DNA from 2 places in the Jeongeupia sacculi genome. Region 1 is predicted to be linked to the other one. Evidence: riboswitches for the same ligand, from Rfam matches in the RefSeq annotation. Region 1 holds a riboswitch; the other holds the start of a gene.

The links. Region 1 has a riboswitch for glycine ahead of JLC71_RS16200 (trimeric intracellular cation channel family protein). Riboswitches for the same ligand answer to the same signal wherever they lie in the genome.
Region 2: linked by a shared signal. The riboswitch ahead of JLC71_RS10160 (alanine/glycine:cation symporter family protein) and the one ahead of JLC71_RS16200 (trimeric intracellular cation channel family protein) in region 1 are both predicted to bind glycine.

The regions. Positions count from the first base shown of each region.
Region 1 covers NZ_AP024094.1:3,362,631-3,369,845, reverse strand. Annotated here, with positions in the region: gene JLC71_RS16230 (Ppx/GppA phosphatase family protein) at 1-769, opposite strand, end outside; gene phoU (phosphate signaling complex protein PhoU) at 902-1,618, opposite strand; gene rpiA (ribose-5-phosphate isomerase RpiA) at 1,707-2,363, opposite strand; gene JLC71_RS16215 (MarC family protein) at 2,447-3,049, opposite strand; gene JLC71_RS16210 (DUF2092 domain-containing protein) at 3,220-3,990, shown strand; gene JLC71_RS16205 (hypothetical protein) at 4,003-4,416, shown strand; gene JLC71_RS16200 (trimeric intracellular cation channel family protein) at 4,495-5,109, opposite strand; glycine riboswitch at 5,131-5,237, opposite strand; glycine riboswitch at 5,238-5,324, opposite strand; gene dtpA (dipeptide/tripeptide permease DtpA) at 5,461-6,954, opposite strand.
Region 2 covers NZ_AP024094.1:2,126,895-2,134,109, forward strand. Annotated here, with positions in the region: gene JLC71_RS10145 (UvrD-helicase domain-containing protein) at 1-1,434, opposite strand, end outside; gene JLC71_RS10150 (methyl-accepting chemotaxis protein) at 1,532-3,160, opposite strand; gene JLC71_RS10155 (hypothetical protein) at 3,283-3,549, shown strand; glycine riboswitch at 3,590-3,708, shown strand; gene JLC71_RS10160 (alanine/glycine:cation symporter family protein) at 3,805-5,187, shown strand; gene JLC71_RS16640 (carbohydrate-binding protein) at 5,247-7,130, opposite strand.

The sequences.
Region 1 (7,215 bases):
CTTCAAGCAGCAGCAATCGCAGCTTTGCCAAACCATCGGAGGTAATCCCCGACTGGGTCAGGCCGTTCAGTTCCAGCACATCGGCGAGTGAACGTGAGGTGCCCGAAGTACCAATGACGCCCTGCCAATGCGCGGGGCCGAACTGGGCGGCAACCGGTTCCAGCAACTCGCACGCGGCTAGCTCGGCGGCATGCAGCGTGGCCTCGGTCAGGATGCCGTCGGCAAAATACCGCTGGCTCCAGCTCACGCAGCCCAGGAGCACGCTTTCCATCGTTTGCGGTTCGAACTGTCGGCCGATGACGAGTTCGGTCGAGCCGCCGCCGATGTCGACGATCAGCCTCGCCTTGCGGCTATTGGGCAGGCTATGCGCCGCACCGATGTAAATCAGCCGTGCTTCCTCCAGCCCGGCGACGATTTCGATCGGAAAGCCCAGCGCGGCCTCGGCCAACGGCTGGAAATCATCGATATTCTTCGCAACCCGGAATGTATTGGTCGCGACGATGCGGACCTGGCTTGGCGCCAAACCGCTGAGCGCCTTGCCAAAGCGCCGCAATGCCGCCAGCGCCTCCTGCTGGATTTCCTGGCTTAAACAGCCATCGGCATCAAGCCCGCCCCCAAGCCGCACTGCTTCTTTCAGCGTGGTCAGCGGCATCAGGGTGCCATCCTGCACCCGGGCGATTTGCAGGCGAAAACTGTTGGAACCGAGATCGACAGCGGCGATCAGCGACACATCGGACATGATCAGCAGAGAGAGCGGCAAGGACTTCACGATAACGCGCTCCGGGGCGCCCGCCAACGCAAGCTTTCGCAAGCGCTGCAGGCGGGGTTTGCGACCGGCCAAAACAAACGCCCCATCGAAACGGGGCGTGTGTTGGAGTCGGTGAAATCGGCGGCGACCGATTTATTCATCGTCGCGCTTGCCATGAACCACGCTATCGACTTCTTCCTGGGTCTTGTGGCGCACGTCTTGGCCCTTGACGAGAAAAATCACGTGTTCGGCGATATTGACCGCGAGATCACCAATACGCTCGATCGCCTTGGCGATCCACAGGATGTCCAGCGTCAGCGCGATCTGGCGCGGATCTTCCATCATGATCATGATCAGCTGGCGTTGCAGCGCGCGGTATTCGGTATCGAGCTGATCGTCAGCGCGCTTCACTTCCGATGCCGGCACGGCATCGAGGCGGGCGAAGGCGTCGAGCGCCTTCGAGAGCATGTCGAGCGCGTCCTCGGCAATATGATCGAGTTCGACAAAGCGCGGCACCTGCAGTTTGCCGGCGTTGTAAATGTTTTTGGCGCGCTGGCAGATGCGCGCGGCCTTGTCGCCGATGCGCTCCAGATCCTCGACCGATTTGATCACGGTCATCACCATGCGCAGGTCGGTCGCGGCCGGCTGGCGACGCGCGATCATGTGGATACACATGTCGTCGAGCTTCACGTGCATCTCGTTGACGCGATCTTCCTGCTCGATCACCTTGTCGATGATGGTCAAATTGCCGGTCGACAAGGCTTCCATTGCCAGACGGACCTGATCTTCAACCAATCCAGCCATGCCGAGCACGCTGGAACGGATCGCCTCGAGTTCGGCGTCGAATTGTTTGGAAATATGTTCGGACATGGTGAGCACTCCAGCAGACAGACCCCGGATCATCGCAGAGTCTTGTTAATTTTTTGTTTCAAGTCGTCCGGGGTCGTTCATCAAATGTTTATTTGTAGGTCTTGACCCCGTCCTCGGTGCCCAGCAGCAGCACATCGGCGCGACGACGGGCGAACAAGCCGTTGGTGACCACGCCGACGATCTGGTTGATTTCGGCCTCCAGTTTAGCCGCTTCGGCAATCCGCAGCCCGTGCACATCAAGAATGATGTTGCCGTTATCAGTCAGCACACCTTCGCGGTAGGCCGGGTGACCGCCGAGCTTGACCAGTTCGCGCGCCACGTAGGAGCGCGCCATCGGGATCACTTCGACCGGCAGCGGAAAGGTACCGAGCACGGTGACGTACTTGCTGGCGTCGGCGATGCAGACGAATTTTTCCGCCACGGCCGAAACGATTTTTTCGCGCGTCAGCGCCGCGCCGCCGCCTTTGATCATTTGCAGCTGATGGTTGATCTCGTCGGCACCGTCGACGTAGACCGGCAGGCTGTCGATCGCGTTGAGGTCGAAAACCGGGATGCCGTGCTTCTTCAGCCGGGCGATGCTCGCTTCGCTTGAGGACACCGCCCCCTGAATCCGCCCCTTGATCTCGGCGAGCGCGTCGATGAAATAGTTGGCGGTCGAACCGGTGCCGACGCCGACGATGCAGTCGTCCGGAATGTAGGCGATCGCGGCGCGGCCGACGGCTTCTTTGAGTTCGTTCTGGGTCATCTGACAACTCCTTGGGCTATGGGGCAGGTCTGTTCGGGATTCTAAACGCAAATGGCATCGGCCCTTTGCCTGGCATCAAGCGTTCACGTCAGCGAATGGATGTATTCACGGATGCCCGACAGCAGCATCTCGACGGCGATGGCCGTCAGCACCAGGCCCATCAGGCGCTCGAACGCCGTGGTGACGCGCTCGCCGAGCACCTGGCCGATTTTTTCGGAAAAACCCAGTACCAGCGCGCAGACCAGCATCGTCAGCGCCAGCGCGGCGATCCACTCCCACAGCCGTTCGGGCGCGCGCGACACCAGCAGCAGCACCGTCGCCAGCGCCGACGGCCCGGCCAGCAGCGGGATCGCCAGCGGCACGATGAAAGGCTCGCCGCCCTTGATGTCGCCGAACACACCATCGGGATGCGGGAACACCATGCGCAGCGCGATCAGGAACAGGATCACGCCACCGGCGATGCCGAGCGAGGTCTGCGACAGATGCATCAGCGCGAGGAACCGCTGGCCGGTGAACATGAAGAGCAGCAGTACGGCGAAGGCGACCGATACCTCACGCACGATCATGCGCAAGCGCCGCTGCCGCGGCACCTGTTTGAGCATCGCGACGAACAGCGGCAGACTGCCCAGCGGGTCGGTCACCAGCAGCAGCAGGACGAAGGCGGACACGAAGGACCAGGATTCCATCGACCCATTATGCGCGACCGCATTCACGGTCGCGAATCGGGAGTTGCCGCAATCGGACAACCAAATAGTTGCAGCAAACAACACTTCCGAATGCAAGGATAGCGGGCTAAGCTGTGGTCTGTGCCGAACGATAAGCGGTATGACAAGCCACACCACACGAGGACGATACGATGAAGCCAATCCGAACAGCCGCGGCGCTGCTGATTGCCGCGTGCGCCGGCAATGCCTTGGCGGCTGACGCCGGCGCCGCCAAAGCGGTCGACCCGCAGGCGGTCAAGGCGCTCGAGACCATGGGTAACTATCTACGCAAGCTGCCCCGCTTTGCCCTCCGCGCCGACACCACTACCGACTTCGTCGACGACAACGGCCAGGCGCTGCAGTTTGCCCGCCACGCCGAGATGCAGGTGCAGCGGCCGAACAAGCTCAAGGCCAGCGTCAGCGGCGAGCAGGGCGTGCGGACGATGTATTACGACGGCAAGACCTTCACGCTCTACGGCAGCCAGCACAATTTCTACGCGAGCGCACCGGCACCGAAGACGATCGGTGAGCTCGTCGGCGACATCGCCGACAAATTCGGCATCGAAACGCCGCTGGCCGACCTGTTCTACTGGGGCAGCGACCCCAACCAGGGCAAGGATCTGACCGCCGCACGTATCCTCGGCGAGGAACGCATCGGCAACCAGAGCTGCACCCACTATGCATTCCGCAAGCCGGGCACCGACTGGCAAGTGTGGATCCGCAAGGGTGCGCAGCCGCTGCCGTGCAAGCTGGTGATCACCGCCACCGACATCGAAGCCCGGCCGCAGCACGCGGTGCGCTTCAGCTGGCAGACACAACCGGCGTTCGGCAACGACACATTCAGCTTCACGCCGCCCAAGGGCGCCAAGCGGATCGAGTTCGCCCGCAACGAAGCATCGAAGCCGGCGTCGGCCAAACAATAAGGAGAGCCCGTCATGCGCAAGTTCAAAGCCACACTGGCACTGGCGACCGCAGCTTCGATGCTGCTGGCGTCGCTGCCGGCCCAGGCCTGGGTCGCCAGTCGCACCGCCGTCGGCCCGAACGGCGGTGTCTATCACGCCGCAGCCGCCGGGGCGCCGCGCCCCTACTATCCGCCACCACGGCCGTATTACCCGCCACCGCCACGCTATGATCACCCGATCGCCGCCGCGGCGGTTGCGACCGCGGCGGTCGTGACCACGGCGGCGGTCACCTCTGCCGTCATCGGCAGCATCGTTCACTCGGTACCGTCGGGCTGCACAACGGTCGTGGTCAACGGCCTTGGCTACCAGCAATGCGGCAGCACCTGGTACCAGCCGCAGTACGCCGGCACCACGGTGCAGTACATTGTGGTCAATCCGCCGCGCTAAGGCAGCAAACGCCGTCGATGCAAAAAGGGCAGCCCGTGGGCTGCCCTTTTTTATTGATGCTCAGACGCTACGCCGGACTCAATCGAGCGGTTGCCGATACGAGAACACCGGTAGCCGCCAACCACGGTAAATCGCGCACAGCCGCACCACCAGGCCGATGGCGAATGAAATCAGCACGTTCAGGTCGTGGTTCAGCTTGAGCATGCCAAAACCGAGATAGCACAGCGCCACCAGCAGCGCGACGCTGGCGTACAGCTCGTGGCGGAACACCACCGGCACGCGGCTACAGAGAATATCGCGCAGTACGCCGCCGGCAATCCCGGTGGTCATCCCGGCCATGACCACCACCGTCGGGTGATAGCCCATACCCAGCGCGACCTCGCAGCCAATCAGCGTGAACGCAATCAGCCCGAGCGCATCGAGCACCAGAAAAATCCGCCCGAAATGATGCATAAAGCGCGCGGTCAGCACGGTCAGCAGCGCGGCCGAGAGCACCAGCCAGATGTACTCGGGGTGTTGGGTCCAGCCGATCGGATAATGGCCGAGGACGATATCCCGCACGGTGCCGCCACCGAGCGCGGTGAGGAAGGCGATGACCATCACGCCGAAAAGGTCCATATTGCGCCGGCCGGCGGCCAGCGCGCCGGTCATGGCTTCGGCGGTAATGGCGATGATGTAAATCGTGGATAACATGGGGCTCCGCAAGTGGTTGCGGCCTCTCCCCTTGTCCTTTTACCTGAGAGTTTGGCACGGGATATCGGCTATCCGTGCATTGCCCCTTCGGTGGACCGCTCTACCGGTCTCTCTCCAATTGGCCTTGATTTGATTTCGCGGTTCATTTGCCTGAGCGATTATGGGAGCTTGCGCCTTCGGCGGACCTCTGACGGCCTCTCTCCCGCGAAGCGGCGAATTATCCTCATCCCCCCGATCGGGGTCAACGCCCCGGTGACCGGCGTACCCGCGGGGACAAGTAAAGACGATCCGTGAACGAAAAAAGGCCCCGCTGAGCGAGGCCTTTTGCTGATGGCTGGACGGCCATCCGGTTTACTGCGGCCGTTGCGCCGCCAGCTCGCCCTCGGAAATGAAAGCATCCACTTCCTTCGCGCCGCTGATCATCCGCGCCAGCAGCGGCGCGGTCGCGATCATCAGCACCGCGATCACCCCGGTGACGACGCCGATCTGCGTGAACACATGGCTGTAGACCGCCAGCGAGGTGTGCGCATTGCTGACATCGCCGGTCACCGTGGTCAGGCCGGCCACCATGCCGCTCACAGCCGATGCCGCTGCGGTGGTCAGGAACCATGCGCCCATGATGAAGCCCATCAGCCGTTCCGGCACCAGTTGCGCCACCATCGCCAAGCCGAGGCCCGAGATCAGCAGCTCGCCAATGCTCTGCAGGCCATAGCTCAGCACCAGCCAGTTGGCCGATACCATGCCGTGCTCGTTGGCAAAGCGGGCGCCCAGCGGCAGCACGAGGAAGGCCAGCGAACACAGCACCATGCCGAAGGCGAACTTGTGCGGCATCGGCAGCTTGTCGCCGAGCTTGTTGTAGGTCATCGCCAGAATCGGGCTAGCCACCATGATCCAGAACGGGTTCAGCGCCTGGAACTGTTCCGGCTGCAGCGCCATGCCGAACAGCGTGTGCTCGGTATTGTTGATCGCGAAGAAATTCAGCGACGTCGGCATCTGGTTGTAGAGCACGAAGAAAATCACCGCTTCGACCATCAGCACGAAGGCCACGATCATCTTGCTGCGGGCCGGGCCTTGCAGCGCGAAGGTTTCCTTCATGAAGATCGCGACGATACCGATCGAAATGATCGCCAGACCGTAATTGGCAATGGTCGGATGCTTGAGCAACCAGCTTGCGGCCAGCGCCATCGCGGCAATACCGGCAATCACGTAACCGAGATACTTGATGTTGAGCGGCTTGAAATCGGCCGGCGAACCGTACTGGGCGACCATCTTCTTGCACAGCAGGAAGTTGGCAAGCGTGATCAGCATACCGACCACCGACAGCGAAAACGCCGCGCTCCAGCCGTACTTCTGGGCCAGCCACGGGGTTGCCAGCATCGACAGGAAGGAGCCGATATTGATCGCCATGTAGTACATGGTGAACGCGCCGTCGATGCGCGGATCGTCCTTGTCGTACAGCTTGGAGAGCAAGGAGCCGGGATTGGCCTTGAACAGACCGTTACCGACCGCCACCGTCCCCATGCCGAGGTAAACCCACGAGATCTGGTGGCCCGAAAACGCGATCATTGCGTAGCCGATCGCCAGTGTGATCGCGCCAAGCACAATGGTTCGCTTGGTGCCGAGCACCTTGTCGCCCAGCCAGCCGCCGACGGCGATCAGGCCGTAAACCAGTGCGACAAACGACGAGAACAGCGTGAACGAATCGGCCTCGTGCAGGCCGAGCATCTTGACGAGGTAAACCGCCATGATGCCCTGCAGGCCGTAGTAACCGAACCGTTCCCACAGTTCGATCGAAAATATCAGGTAAAACGCCTTGGGTTGGCTGAGTGAAGAGTTTCCGGGCACGTTCGCCTCCAGTGTTGATTGGCCCATCCGAATGGATAACAGCGGCACCGGCGCGTCGGGCGCGGTGCGACTCCGGGCACGGGGCTGGAGCGGACAGTGCTATCGGTCTGGCACTTGATGGGGGTTGATCAAGGGTGCATGGGCCGCCGAGTAGGTCGGGCCCTGTGCCGGCTGCTTCGCGCAGCTTCTGGCTGCACATGCTCATCGACATGCTTTTTTTACCGCTATCCCGCCATCATGTAACCGCAAATAGTTGCGCTA
Region 2 (7,215 bases), 1.2 Mb from region 1:
CAGCTGTTTCAGCAGCTCACCCGCCGGCGCGCGCGGCGCCTCAAACTGCATGCGGCCGATGAAATCGCAGAATTGCTTCAGCGGCTCGTACTGCGTTGCTTGAACCTGCCAGACAAAGCCTTCCTCGTACACGGCGGCAAACAGCGACACCTGCCGCTCGGCCGCGTAGGCACCGAGCTTTTCCAGCGTGACATTGCCGACACCGCGCTTCGGGGTCGTTACCGCGCGGATGAAGGCCGGGTCGTCGTTCTCGTTGGCAATCAGCCGCAGGTAGGACAGCACGTCCTTGATCTCGGCCTTGTCGAAAAACGATTGCCCGCCCGAAATCGTGTACGGAATCTTGTGCATGCGCAGCTGGGTTTCGACGATCCGCGCCTGATGGTTGCCGCGATAGAGGATGGTGTAATCCTTGAAACTGGTGCCCGCTTCGAACTTGTGCGCCAACAGCTTCATCGCCACCAGTTCGGCCTCGTGCTCGTCGTTCTTGGCCTCGATCACCTGCACCGGATCGCCGACGCCCAAGTCCGACCACAAGGTTTTTTCAAACAGCTTGGGGTTGTTGGCGATCACCGCGTTGGCGCAGCGCAGGATGCGCGCCACCGAGCGGTAGTTCTGTTCGAGCTTGATCACCTTGAGCTTGGGGAAGTCGGTGCTCAGCAGCCGCAGGTTTTCCATATTGGCGCCGCGCCAAGCGTAGATCGACTGGTCATCGTCGCCGACGGCGGTGAACTGGCCGGTGATGCCGGTCAGCTGTTTGACCATGTCGTACTGGGTGGTATTGGTGTCCTGGCATTCGTCGACCAGCAGATAGCGCAGCCGCTGCTGCCACTTCTTCACCACCTCTTCGTTCTGCTCGAACAGGTCGACCGGCAGCCGGATCAGGTCATCGAAATCGACCGCCTGATACGCTTGCAGCGTGTCCTGATAGGCGCGATAGACCTTGGCCAGATGCATTTCCCCGTCGGATGCGGCGCGCAGCAGCGCGGCATCGGGCGAAATCCGGTCATTTTTCAGCAAGGAAATCTGGCTCACGGTCGAGCGGATCAGCTGCTTGTCGGTGGTGGTGACGATGTCGGCGATGATCTTGCTGGCGTCGGCCGAATCCAGAATCGAAAACTGCGGCTTGTAGCCAAGGTGTTTGGCTTCTTCGCGCAGGATGCGCATCCCCAGGCTGTGGAAAGTCGAGACCGTCAGCCCCTTCAGCCGCGACGCCGGCATCAGTGCGCCGACACGTTCCTGCATTTCGCGTGCGGCCTTGTTGGTGAAGGTGATCGCGGCGATATTGCGCGGGTCCATCCCCGCCTTGTCGATCAGATAGGCAATCTTCTGCGTAATCACCCGCGTTTTGCCCGATCCGGCACCGGCAAGCACGAGGCACGGCCCGCCGAGGTATTTGACGGCTTCGCGTTGCGGGTCATTGAGCTTGTCGAGCATAAAGCGGTTTTCCTTCAAGGGTTTGCGATTCTAACACGCCCCCACAACCGCCTTGCCCGCGCTCGACTTGTGGTAAGCCGTGCCTCCGCTGTGGCGCTCATGACACCCGAAACTGCGCCACCGCCTCATCCAGCCGCCCGGCCATCGCCGCCAGACGTTGCGAGGCGGCGGCAATGTCACCGATTGCCCGAGTGTTCTGATGACCCGTTTGCGAAATCGCTTCGACATTGCGAGCGATATCCTGACTCGCCCGCGATTGCTCGCCCGAGGTATGCGCGATATCGCCGAGGATGTTCGAGACCTCCTGTGTGCGCTCATCCAGCCCCGCCACCGTCGCTCCCGCCTCACCGACCAGCGCGACCCCTTTCAGCGCCAGATCGCTGACGCCCTGTATCCCTTGCACCGCCTCGCCGGTGTCGTGGGCAATGGCGTCGGTCATCCTGGTGATTTGCTGCGTAGCCTCGCCGGTGCGTTCGGCCAGCTTGCGCACCTCGTCCGCCACCACCGCAAAACCCCGGCCGGATTCACCGGCACGCGCGGCTTCGATGGCGGCATTCAGCGCCAGCAGATTGGTCTGGTCGGCGATGTCGCGAATCGTCGAAACAAGGGAAGAAATCTGCTTGGAGCGCTCGCCCAGCGCCTGCACCCGTTGGGTTGATTCGTTGACCGATGCGGCGATGTGCTTCATTTCATCGGTCGCACGATCGACGGCCGAACGCCCTGCCTGGGTCAATTGATGGGCCTGTTCCGACAAGAGCGTGACGTCACTCAAATGCGTGCTGACCTGGGTGATGCTGGCGCTGATCTGCTCCACCGTTGCGGCGGTGGCCATCGCCGATTGATTCTGCGTGGCCGAACTGTTCTCGATCACCTGCATATTGCGCGCCAGATCGACGATCTCACCCGAGACCTCGCCCGTGCCCTGCCTCACCTCTTGCAAGATGTTGCGAAAGCGATCGATCAATGAAAAAAACGCGGCACCGATCTGGCCGGCCTCGCCGCCGCTTTGCGGGCGGTTGTCGGCTGTCAGATTGCCGGTGTCGGCGATGGCGCGCATATGGTCGCGCAAGCGCTCCAGCGGGCGGGTAATGCTGTGCGCGATCCACCACGACGCCAGTGCCAGCAGCAGCATACCCGCGCCGATGCCGCTCCCCAGCAACCACACTTGGCGCTGGAATTGCGCGTCGACATCATCGACATAAATACCGGTCGCGAGTACCCAGCCCCAAGGCGCATACAGCCGGCTGGTGCTCACCTTGGCCACCGGCGCGTCATGGCCGGGCTTGGCCCAGTGGTAGTCGACGAACTCGCCCTGGTTACGCTTGGCGGCATCGACCAGCTCGACCACCATGTGTACCCCCTTGGGATCCTTGAGCTGGCTTTGGTCCTTGCCGTTCAGCTCCGGCTTGATCGGGTGCCGCAGCATCGTGTAACGCGTGTCGTACAGCGCGAAGTAGTTGCCGCCTTCGTAGCGCAGCCCGGCAATCGCATCCGCCGCCGCGCTCTTGGCCGCATCGAGCGGCATCTTGCCGTCCTGGGCCAGCTGGCCGTAATGCGCCAGCACCGAATAGCCGACGGCGACCAGATCACGCGTGGTCGCGCGCCGGGCATCAAGCAGACCCTTGCGTTCGTTGAACAACACCCAGCTCGCCACCGCAGAGATCACGACGAAAACCAGCAGTGTCAGCAGCCACAATTTGTGGCGAATCGTTGCTTGCGAAAGCATTTTTTCCTCCTCCGGATTTGTTTGCATCGGGATGCTCGCCACCATTGCAAGCCACAAATAATACAAACAAGAAATAGAAGAGTCAGTTTAGATTAAGAATTCAGCAGGCGGGGACGAACAAAATGAAGCCGTTTGACGACCGGCATGTTGGCAAGCGCCTCGGTAAAAAAGCGCTTTCTCTTCAGTCACTTGCACCACACGCCTTTGCGCTGCCGCCGTATAGCCACGCCAGTTTGCGGCAAATCAAGATTGGTATCATTCACGATGGCCGTGCACTACGTCGTTTTGCTACATTCAAGACTGCAAGCTTCCCCCGTGTTCGGATGAAGGTCGCAGGAGAGTGCCCACCAAGGCAGGCCGCAAGGCGTGTCGGGCCGCCGAAGAAGTGAATCTTTCAGGCGCCGGGTCAGCCCGGCAGGGACTGCGACTGGACGAGCCTCTGGAGAGCCCCGGCGTGCGTTGATCGAACGCACCGGCCGGGCACCGAAGGCGCAAGGCGATTCGCCAGAATCGTTGAAACGCTCAGGTAAAAGGACAGAGGAAGGACGGCGGGCCGACGTGCGTCCCCGATCCGGAGGCTGCGCGGCGGCACGCCATCCCCTTCTGTCAGATCGATGTTTGATACTGACGGAGATTTTCAACGCATGCCCCCCATCCAAGATGTACTGCAAACGATAGACAACCTCGTCTGGGGTCCCCCGCTGCTGATCCTGCTGGTCGGCACCGGGCTCTATCTCACCGCCCGGCTCGGCCTGTTGCAGGTGTTCAAGCTTCCGCTAGCGCTCAAGCTCGTGTTCCGCGCCGACAAGAACCCGCACCTGCCCGGCGATGTATCGAGCTTTGCCGCACTGTGCACCGCGCTGTCGGCCACCGTCGGCACCGGCAACATCGTCGGCGTGGCCACCGCGATCAAGCTCGGCGGCCCCGGCGCGCTGTTCTGGATGTGGATGGCGGCGTTCTTCGGCATGGCGACCAAGTACGCCGAGTGCCTCTTGGCGGTGAAGTACCGCACCGTTGACGACAAGGGCCAGATGGCCGGCGGGCCGATGTATTACCTCACCCACGGCCTCGGCCTGCCGTGGCTGGGCAAGCTGTTCGCGCTGTTCGGCGTCGGCGTCGCGCTGTTCGGCATCGGCACGTTTGCGCAGGTCAACGCGATTTCCGATGCGGTGCACGCCACCTTCGACATCCCGGTGCTGTGGACCTGTTTGACGCTGGCGGTGCTGGTGGCGATGATCACGCTCGGCGGCATCAAGTCGATCTCGCGCGTGGCCGAAGCCATCGTGCCGTTCATGATGGTGTTCTACGTCACCGCCAGCGTGGCGCTGCTGGCGATGAACGCCAGCGCCGTGCCCGATGCGATCGTGCTGGTGGTGCAATCGGCGTTCACCGGCCATGCCGCCGTCGGCGGCTTCTTCGGCGCGACGATGATGCTGGCGATCCAGAGCGGCGTCGCCCGCGGGGTGTTCTCGAACGAATCGGGCCTCGGCAGCGCGCCGATCGCCGCCGCCGCCGCGCGCAGCAAATCGTGCGTCGAGCAGGGGCTGATCTCGATGACAGGCACCTTCTTCGACACCATCATCATCTGCACCATGACCGGCCTCGTGCTGATCGTCACCGGCGTCTGGTCGGGCGACGCCAGCGGCGCGCGGATGACCAACCTCGCGTTCCAGAACGGCCTGTCGCAGGACTGGGGCAATCTGGTCGTCACCGTCGGCCTGTTGTTCTTCGCCTTCACCACCATCATCGGCTGGAACTACTATGGCGAGCGCTGCATGCAGTACCTCGCCGGCCGGCGCGGCATCCTGCCGTTCAAGCTGGTGTTCATCGCCTGCATCGTCGGTAGCGCCTTCCTGCATCTGGATCTGATCTGGATCCTCGCCGACATCGTCAACGGCCTGATGGCGATCCCGAACCTGATCGGCCTGATCGGCCTGCGCCATGTGGTGGCGATGGAAACGAAACGCTATTTCGCCGGCCAGCCCGATGACGACGATGTGCTGCAGCCGGCACTGGCGCAGCGCTGAGCGCGCCTCGCAATGAAAAAAGCCCCGGCCAGGACCGGGGCTTTTCGTTCAGCCAGCGATTACTGGCCGAACACCGACAGCGGCCCTGCCTGCGGATCGGCGTCGACGCGGAACTTGCCGTTGCCAAGTGCCTTCACCGCCAGCGCAGCCGCGCCCTGCTTGACGTAGATCACCCCCGCGCTGGCGCTCAGCTCCAGCGTTAGCGGTGTCGCGTACTTCACGCAATCGGCGTTGCCGGTATTGAACAGCACCTGATTGCCGTTCGGCGTCGGCGCGCACGCTTCGCGGGCGTAGCGGTAGCGGATCACGTTCGACGGCGTCGCGACCCACAGCAGCCCGGCCTCGACCTTGGCCTTCACGTAATCCAGATGGCCAAGGTAGCGCGCCACCGGCACCGGCTCGTAACCATCGTAGGCATTGTCGCTGACGCCATGCATCGTCCGCGTCGCCCAGCCGCCCTGATTGATCGCCGCATCGACGTGCAGGTTGAGGATCTCGCTGCCCATCGGATACAGCGACCATTGGCCGGAAGCGGTGAACACATCCCACTTCACCATGTACGGATCGCTGAAATTGGCCGCGTTCACCCCTGCCGGACGACCGACGTACTCGATGTTGCCGCCACCCAGATCGCGGTTGCTGCCACGCCCGCCCAGGTAGCCCGGCTGGGTGCGCAGGTAGGCAAGCGCCGCATCGGTCGCGGTGTCGTACGGCCAGATGAAGTAGCTCATCTGATAACCGTTCAGATTCGTCTTCACGTCCTGAACCGAATCGCCGATTTCAACGCTGTTGATCCAGTTGGCATCACTGCTGCCGCCGGGCAGGTGGTTGCGCGAGTGGTTGGCGATTTCATGACCGTGTGCCACGAAGGTCTGCGCTGCGGCCCAGTGAGCGGGCTGGCATTCAGCCGTGATGGCGCCAAATGCAGCGACCAGACCACGTGTGGTCAGTGCCGGCTCGGCAATTGTTGTATGGCTCTGGCTGACGCTGCTGTTGCAGAAATCGTCGTGCACCATCGAATACGCGCCCTTGGCGCCGCCGCGCCAGATCGTCACCTCGGCCGCGCTGATCTGGACCGGGATTGGCGTTGGGGATGGCGTCGGCGTCGGGCACGGTCGCGGCATCAGCGCCGCCACCGACCAGAGGCTGGCATCGAACGACACACTGTCTTGGCCGAGCACCTTCGGCTCGTTTGCAGCCGAAGCGACGTGCGCCTGCTTGGTGACGAAAATGCCCGGCACAAAGCTGCCGTTGTAGTGAGCGCGGAACGAACCGCCGGCCGGTTTGACGACCGTGTCGGCAGCATAGCTGGCGCCGGCGCTCCAGGTCGGATGCGGTGTCTCGCCCGGGCAGCGATCGCCAACCATCCGTGATGCAAACACCGGCGTCGGTGTCGGCGTATATACATCGCCCAGATACTCCCACGGCCCCCAAGGATCGGCACCCGGCTCGCTCCCCTGAGTCCACCATTTGGCGCGGTACTTCTTGCCCTTGTAGATCACGCATTGATCGCTGGTGTAGACCGGCGTCGTCAACCAGTCGGTGCAGCTGCCCGGGGTCGGGGTCGGGGTCGGGGTCGGGGTCGGGGTCGGGGTCGGGGTCGGGGTCGGGGTCGGGGTCGGGGTCGGCGTCGGGGTCGGGGTCGGGGTCGGCGTCGGGGTCGGCGTCGGCGTCGGCGTCGGCGTCGAATTGGTACTGCACGTACCCAAGCTGGTCCAGGGCATGCCGCTGCCGATCGGGCCGGCGTTGGTCGCCGGGCTATTGCCTTGCGTCCACCAGTTGGCTTGGTAGGTGTTGCCATTGAGGCTCACCTTATCGCCGCCGTTGTAGGCGGTAGTGGCATTCCATGCGGCCACGCACAGCGGCGCCGGGGTGGCGTACACAGGCGCGGCCAGCATTGCGGCCGGAATGGCGGCCATTGCAAAGTAATTGAAGCGGTTCATCGGTCTCCGTCTCCTTCCAGTGTTGTCGGTATCACGCGGTCGCTTTGCCGCGCGAGGCACTGTGTCAGGTGCGATGAACCTCAAC